Regions from separate parts of the Crenobacter sp. CS_VA4 genome, predicted to be linked through region 2. Evidence: predicted binding sites of a transcription regulator. Region 2 holds the regulator's gene; each other region holds the start of a gene.
The links. The regulator sigma-54, encoded in region 2, starts transcription at its own class of promoters, with help from an activator protein. The targets are predictions, from matches to a motif close to CTGGCACGCTTCATGCTT.
Positions count from the first base shown of each region.

Region 1: a site for sigma-54 is predicted at 999-1,016, ahead of eat (ethanolamine permease). Genes of this name have one in related genera too.
Region 3: a site for sigma-54 is predicted at 849-866, ahead of glnK (P-II family nitrogen regulator). Genes of this name have one in related genera too.

Region 1 covers NZ_JBVMAE010000006.1:228,413-230,678, forward strand. Annotated here, with positions in the region: gene eat (ethanolamine permease) at 1-962, opposite strand, end outside; gene ACZ2IA_RS08235 (DUF779 domain-containing protein) at 1,093-1,464, opposite strand; gene adh (aldehyde dehydrogenase) at 1,587-2,266, opposite strand, start outside.
Region 2 covers NZ_JBVMAE010000028.1:5,028-7,293, forward strand. Annotated here, with positions in the region: gene lptB (LPS export ABC transporter ATP-binding protein) at 1-572, shown strand, start outside; gene ACZ2IA_RS18845 (RNA polymerase factor sigma-54) at 593-2,035, shown strand; gene hpf (ribosome hibernation-promoting factor, HPF/YfiA family) at 2,136-2,266, shown strand, end outside.
Region 3 covers NZ_JBVMAE010000006.1:3,346-5,611, reverse strand. Annotated here, with positions in the region: gene ACZ2IA_RS07185 (ammonium transporter) at 1-438, opposite strand, end outside; gene glnK (P-II family nitrogen regulator) at 465-803, opposite strand; gene ACZ2IA_RS07175 (accessory factor UbiK family protein) at 1,100-1,387, shown strand; gene ACZ2IA_RS07170 (YifB family Mg chelatase-like AAA ATPase) at 1,392-2,266, shown strand, end outside.

The DNA of each region.
Region 1 (2,266 bases), on a different contig from region 2:
ACCTTGGCCAGGAACGGCGGCAGGTAGCCGGCGCGCGCCAGCGCGAAGATCTGGCGCGAGTAGCCCATGATGATGCCGTGGAACGAGGCGATCAGGCCGAACAGCCCCAGCCACACCAGCATATGCAGCCAGCCGCTGCTGTTGCCGACAATCATCTTCATCGCCTGCGGCAGCGGGTCGTTGATGTTGGCGAGGCGGGTCCAGTCTCCGGCACCGCCGGCGAACACCATCACGCCGATCGCCAGCACCACCAAGGTCAAAATGCCGGCGATGTAGGCGCGCGGCACGGTGCGTTTCGGGTCTTTGGTTTCTTCGGCGGCCATCGCTGCGCCTTCGATCGCGAGGAAGAACCAGATCGCAAACGGAATCGCGGCGAAGATGCCGGACACCGCGCCGAGGCTGAACGTGTCATGCCCGGCCCAGCCGCCCTTGGTGAAGTGACTCCAGTCGAAACCTGGGGCGACCACGCCGACGAACACCAAGAGCTCGAAGATCGCCAGCAAGGTGACACACAATTCAAAGGTGGCGGCGATGCTCACGCCGAGGATATTGAGGCCCATGAAGATCAGGTACGCGCCCATCGCGGTCCATTTCGGCGCCAGCCATGGGAATTGCACATTCAGATAAGCGCCGATGGCCAAGGCAATGGCAGGCGGCGCAAACACGAACTCGCACAAGGTGGCCGCGCCGGCCAGAAAGCCGCCCATCGGCCCGAAGGCGCGCTTGGCGTAGGCGAACGGGCCGCCGGCGTGTGGAATAGAGGTGGTCAGTTCGGTAAAGCTGAAGATGAAGGCGGTGTACATCACCGCGACGAACACGGTGGCGATCATAAAGCCCATCGTGCCGGCGCTGGCCCAACCGTAACTCCAGCCGAAATACTCGCCGGAGATCACCAGGCCCACCGCAATGCCCCACAACTGCCAGACACCCAGTGATTTTGATAGGTCTTGATTTGCTGACATCTTGTTGCTCCCTTAGTGGATAACTAAGCATTCATCTGGCAGGAATCATGCCAACAGCAAACGGGCCGCCAAACCCAGCAACGGCTGGCCTTTAGCCCTGGAAACCGTTCAAGAACAGTGCAGCCTTGGCTCAAGCCTGGTGCGGCACAGCATCCAGCACCGCCAGCTCGGCCTCGCTCAGCAGCCGCGAGCGGGTGATGAAGCGTACCCCTTCCGTCGCTTCCACCGAAAAACTATTGCCCCGTCCGGAGGATACGTCGATGGTCAGGTGGCAGGCTTGCCAATATCCGAACAAAAAAGCGCTGATATAGAACGGGCAGCCGCCGATTTCACCGAGCAGCACGTCCTGGCCGCCGATGCGGAATTCGCTCTGCAAAAAGCACATCGGTGCGCTGCCGTCGCAGCAACCGCCGGACTGGTGGAACAGCAAGGGGCCGTGCCGTTCGACCAGCCGAGCCAGCAGGGCCTGCGCTTCGGGGGTGATTGCCACGCGCGACGCCATCGGATGCTCCTTGTGGGTGAGAAAAGGCCGACGCCAGGGGGCGACGCCGGCCAATCAAATGGCTTCAGAGCCGCTCACAAAACCCCAGTGCAACGACGCCAGCAGGGTTATGCGAGTGGATCTCAGAAGAATCCGAGTGCGTTCGGGCTATAGCTCACCAGCAGATTCTTGGTCTGCTGGTAGTGGTCGAGCATCATCTTGTGCGTCTCGCGACCGATGCCGGACTTCTTGTAGCCGCCGAACGCCGCGTGCGCCGGGTACAGGTGATAGCAGTTGGTCCACACCCGGCCGGCCTTGATCTCGCGGCCCATCCGGTACGCCAGCGCGCCGTCGCGCGTCCACACCCCGGCGCCGAGGCCGAACACGGTGTCGTTGGCGATCGCCAGCGCTTCTTCCTTGTTCTTGAAGGTGGTGACCGCCACCACCGGGCCGAATATTTCCTCCTGGAACACGCGCATCTTGTTGTGGCCGGCCAGGATGGTCGGCTGCACATAGTAGCCCTCTTCCAGCCCGGCGATCTTGGCCTGGCCGCCGCCGGTCAGCACCTGCGCGCCTTCCTGGCGGCCGACGTCGATGTAGGACAGGATCTTGTCCAACTGCTCCTGGGACGCCTGCGCGCCGATCATGGTGGACGGATCGAGCGGACTGCCCTGGCGGATCGCCTGCACCCGTTTTACCGCGCGCTCCATGAAGCGTTCGTAGATCGACTCCTGCACCAGCACGCGCGACGGGCAGGTGCACACTTCGCCCTGATTGAGCGCGAACATAGCGAAGCCTTCCAGCGCCTTGTCGAAGTAGGCAT
Region 2 (2,266 bases):
GCCTGATCGCCGCCGATGACGGCGTGATCCACCTCGATGGCCGGAACATCACCAGCCTGCCGATCCACCAGCGCGCTCGAATGGGCCTGGGCTACCTGCCGCAGGAAGCGTCGATCTTCCGCAAGATGACGGTCGAGGACAACATCCGCGCGGTGCTCGAGATCAGCGGCCTGAAGGGCGAGCAGCTGGAAAACGAGCTCAACCTGCTGCTCGACGACCTGAACGTCGCCCACCTGCGCGAAAGCAACGCGCTGGCGCTGTCCGGCGGTGAACGGCGCCGGGTCGAGATCGCCCGGGTGCTGGCCACCCGACCGCGCTTCATCCTGCTCGACGAACCGTTCGCCGGCGTCGACCCGATCGCGGTGATCGACATCCAGAAGATCATTTCCTTCCTGCGCGAGCGCGGCATCGGCGTACTGATCACCGACCACAACGTGCGCGAAACGCTGCGCATCTGCGATCGCGCCTACATCATCAGCGAAGGCGCGGTGCTGGCCTCGGGACTGCCCGAAGAGCTGGTCACCAACGAAAGAGTGCGCGAAGTGTACCTGGGCGAACACTTCCACCTCTAAGAGAGGAAACGGCGGTTGGCATGAAGCAAGCCTTGCAACTGAAGGTCGCGCAGCAACTGACGCTGACCCCGCAACTGCAGCAGTCGATCAAACTGCTGCAGTTGTCCACCCTCGACCTGCAGGCCGAGGTCGAGCGCTTCCTGCTCGACAACCCGCTGCTGGAGCGGCCGGACGACCACGGCGGCGACATGCAGGCCACCGGCGACAGCCCGGCGGACAATGCCGCCGATACGACGCAAGACAACCAGACTTTCGACGAGAGCAGTAACAGCAACGAGGAGCGCGACACGCTCGGCGCCGAGCTGACCGACTGGGGCGGCGGCAAGGGCGGTTCGCGCGACGGCGACGATGACAACCCCGACCCCTTGTTCAACGTGGCCTGCCCAGTCACCTTGCGCCAGCACCTGCTCGCCCAGCTCGGCGAACTGTCGCTGCCGGAGCGCGACCGCGCCATCGTCACGCTGCTGATCGAAGAGCTGGACGAGGACGGCTACCTCAGCGTCGGCCTCGACGAGCTGGCGGCCAATCTGCCGGCCGAGCTGGAGGTGGACGAGGACGAACTGGCGGTCGGCCTCGCGCTGTTGCGCCAGTTTGACCCGGCCGGCGTCGGCGCCGGCAACCTGTCGGAGTCGCTGACGCTGCAGCTGGCCCGCCTCGACCCAGCCATGCCCGGCCACGCGCTGGCCCAGGCGATCGTGCGCAACCACCTGGTGCTGCTCGGCAACCGCGACTTCGGCAAACTGAAGAAACTGTTGGCCACCGACGACGACACGCTGCGCGCCGCGCAGGCGCTGATCGGCCGACTGAACCCGCACCCGGCCGCCGGTTTCGGCGAGGGCGAGACCCATTACGTGATCCCGGACGTGATCGTCAGGAAGCGCAAGGGCCGCTGGTTCGCCGAACTGAACCAGCATGCCGTACCGCGCCTCAACATTAACCCAATGTACGCTCGCACCGTCACCGAGAGCCGCCAGAACGCCGGCGAGTTGTCCGGCCGCCTGCAAGAGGCAAAGTGGCTGATCAAGAACATCCAACAGCGATTTGACACTATTCTCAAAGTGTCGGAAGCTATTGTCGAACAGCAGCATGCGTTCTTTGAACAGGGCGAAGTGGCGATGCGACCGCTGATTTTGCGGGACATCGCCGACCAGTTGGGACTGCACGAATCCACCGTGTCCCGGGTCACTACGCAGAAGTATCTGCTGAGTCCGCGCGGCTTATTCGAACTCAAATACTTCTTCGGCAGTGCCCTCGACACCGACGGTGGCGGCGAGTGCTCGGCCACCGCGATCAAGGCGCGCATCCGCCAGATGATCGACAGCGAAGACGCCGAACGCCCCCTCTCCGACAGCACCATCGCCGACCAACTGGCCAAGCTGGGCATACAGGTTGCCCGCCGCACCGTGGCCAAATACCGCGAGGCGATGCAGATCCCGCCCGTCAACCAACGCAAAAAACTATAGGTAGCCCCTTTAAAACCAGCGCTGCTGTACCCATCCAATAAGGGACCACTCACTTGCCAGGCACGATAAGCCAGGCGGTTTTCACCAAAAGGAGTAGGGTATGAACTTCAAACTGACCGGTCTCCACCTCGAAGTTACCCAGCCGCTACGCGACTATGTCGAAAGCAAACTGGATCGAGTCACCCGCCACGTAGACAACGTGATCGATGTAGCGGTAACCCTCTCTGTCGA
Region 3 (2,266 bases), on a different contig from region 2:
GATCGCGAAGGTCATCTGGAACATCATGAACACCGACTCGGGGATGGTCGTCGCCAGCGGGTGCACGGTCAGCTTGCCGGCGTCCTTCAGGTAGGCCATGCCGTTCATCAGTGCCCGGCTGACGCCGCCGAGATACGGCGAGCCGTCGGTGAACGCCAGGCTGTAGCCGATCACGGTCCACAGCACGGTGACCAGCGCGCAGATCGCGAAGCTCTGCATCAGCGTGGCGAGCACGTTCTTCTTGCGCACCATGCCGCCGTAGAACAGCGCCAGGCCCGGGATGGTCATGAACAGCACCAGCGCGGTCGAGGTCAGCATCCAGGCGGTGTCGCCGGCGCTGATGGTCTTGGCGTCGACCAGCATAGGCATGGTCGGGGTGTCGGCCAGGGCCGGGATGGCTGCGAGCAGCAGCGGGAGCAAGGCGAGAGATTTTTTCATGATGGGTTCCCCGTCTGTTCTTGTCGTTACACAGCGCTAGCGCCGGTCTCGCCGGTGCGGATGCGGATCACTTGTTCCAGATCGACCACGAAGATCTTGCCGTCGCCGATCTTGCCGGTACGGGCGGCGTTCTCGATGGTCTCCAGCACCTGGTCGAGCAGGCTGTCCTCGATCGCGATGTCGAGCTTGATCTTGGGCAGGAAGTCGACCACGTACTCCGCGCCGCGGTACAGCTCGGTGTGGCCCTTCTGCCGGCCGAAGCCCTTGACCTCGGTGACAGTGATGCCCTGGATGCCGATGGCCGACAGGGCCTCGCGCACTTCGTCCAGTTTGAACGGCTTGATAATGGAGGTAACCAGTTTCATGACGGCTCCTTTCGAGCGAAGAATTCGGTGTTCCCGATGATCTCTAAGCGATAACTGTGCCAGCCGCTGTGCAGTGCAAAAAATGCGCCCAAGCGGGGCGCAAGCGGAGCGTTCGGCCGGGGTGTGCCCTGAATGCAGGCATGATGGCTTCGTCATGGCACCAGACTGGTGCAAGCTATGTTGCAACCGCACGTAGGCGTCACGTGTCAAAATAGAGCACGGCCGAACGCACGATGCGGACGGCTTTTTTGCTACACTCAATGAGTCATTCAATGACATAGGCAAGGAGAGAGCCGATGCTCAGCCAGAAACTGTTCGATGAAATCAGCGCCAAGATCAGCGAGACGCTCGCGGCCAGCCCGGCCAAGGACCTGGAAAAGAACGTCAAGGCGATGATGGCCTCCACCTTCAACCGGATGGATCTGGTCACCCGCGAGGAATTCGACGTGCAGCAGGAAGTCCTGGTGCGTACCCGTGAAAAGCTCGAGGCGCTGGAAACGCGTCTGGCCGAGCTGGAAGCGCAGGTGTTCCCGGACAAGGCCGCCGAACTCGAGGCCGTCCAGGCCGCCCAGGGTCATTCCTGAGCGCATGTCGCTCTCGGTCGTTTACAGCCGCGCGCTCGCCGGCCTCGATGCCCCGCCGGTGCTGGTGGAAGTCCACCTCGCCAATGGCCTGCCGGCGTTCAATATCGTCGGCCTGCCTGATACCGAGGTGAAGGAGAGCCGCGACCGGGTGCGGGCGGCGATCCTGACCTCCGGCTTCGAATTCCCGGCCAAGAAGGTCACGGTCAACCTGGCGCCGGCCGACCTGCCGAAGGAGTCGGGCCGCTTCGACCTGCCGATCGCGATCGGCGTGCTGGCCGCGTCGGGCCAGATCGACGCCAGCCGGCTGGAGAAGTTTGAATTGGCCGGTGAACTGGGGCTGACCGGTGCACTGCGCCCGGTGCGCGGTGCGCTGGCGATGGTCTGGCAGGCGAAGCAGGCCGGCCGGGCGTTTATCCTGCCGCCCGACAGCGCCGCCGAGGCGGCCTGGGTCAGCGAGGCCACCGTCCATCCGGCCGACAGCCTGGCGGCGGTCTGCGCACACCTGAACGGTTTAACGGCCTTGCCGGTGCAGCAGCGTGGCGAGAGCAGCGCCGAACTGTTTTACCCGGATCTCGCCGACGTGAAGGGCCAAGGCACCGCGCGGCGCGCGCTGGAGCTGGCTGCGGCCGGCGGCCACAGCCTGCTGCTGGTCGGTCCGCCCGGCACCGGCAAATCGATGCTGGCGGCCCGGCTGCCCGGCATCCTGCCGCCGTTGGCCGAACACGAGGCGCTGGAGAGCGCGGCGATCCGTTCGCTGTCGCACGGCGGCGTCGCCGCGGACACGCTGGCGGTGCGGCCGTTTCGCTCGCCGCATCATTCGGCGTCGGCGGTGGCGCTGGTCGGCGGCGGCTCCGACCCGCGTCCCGGCGAGATCAGCTT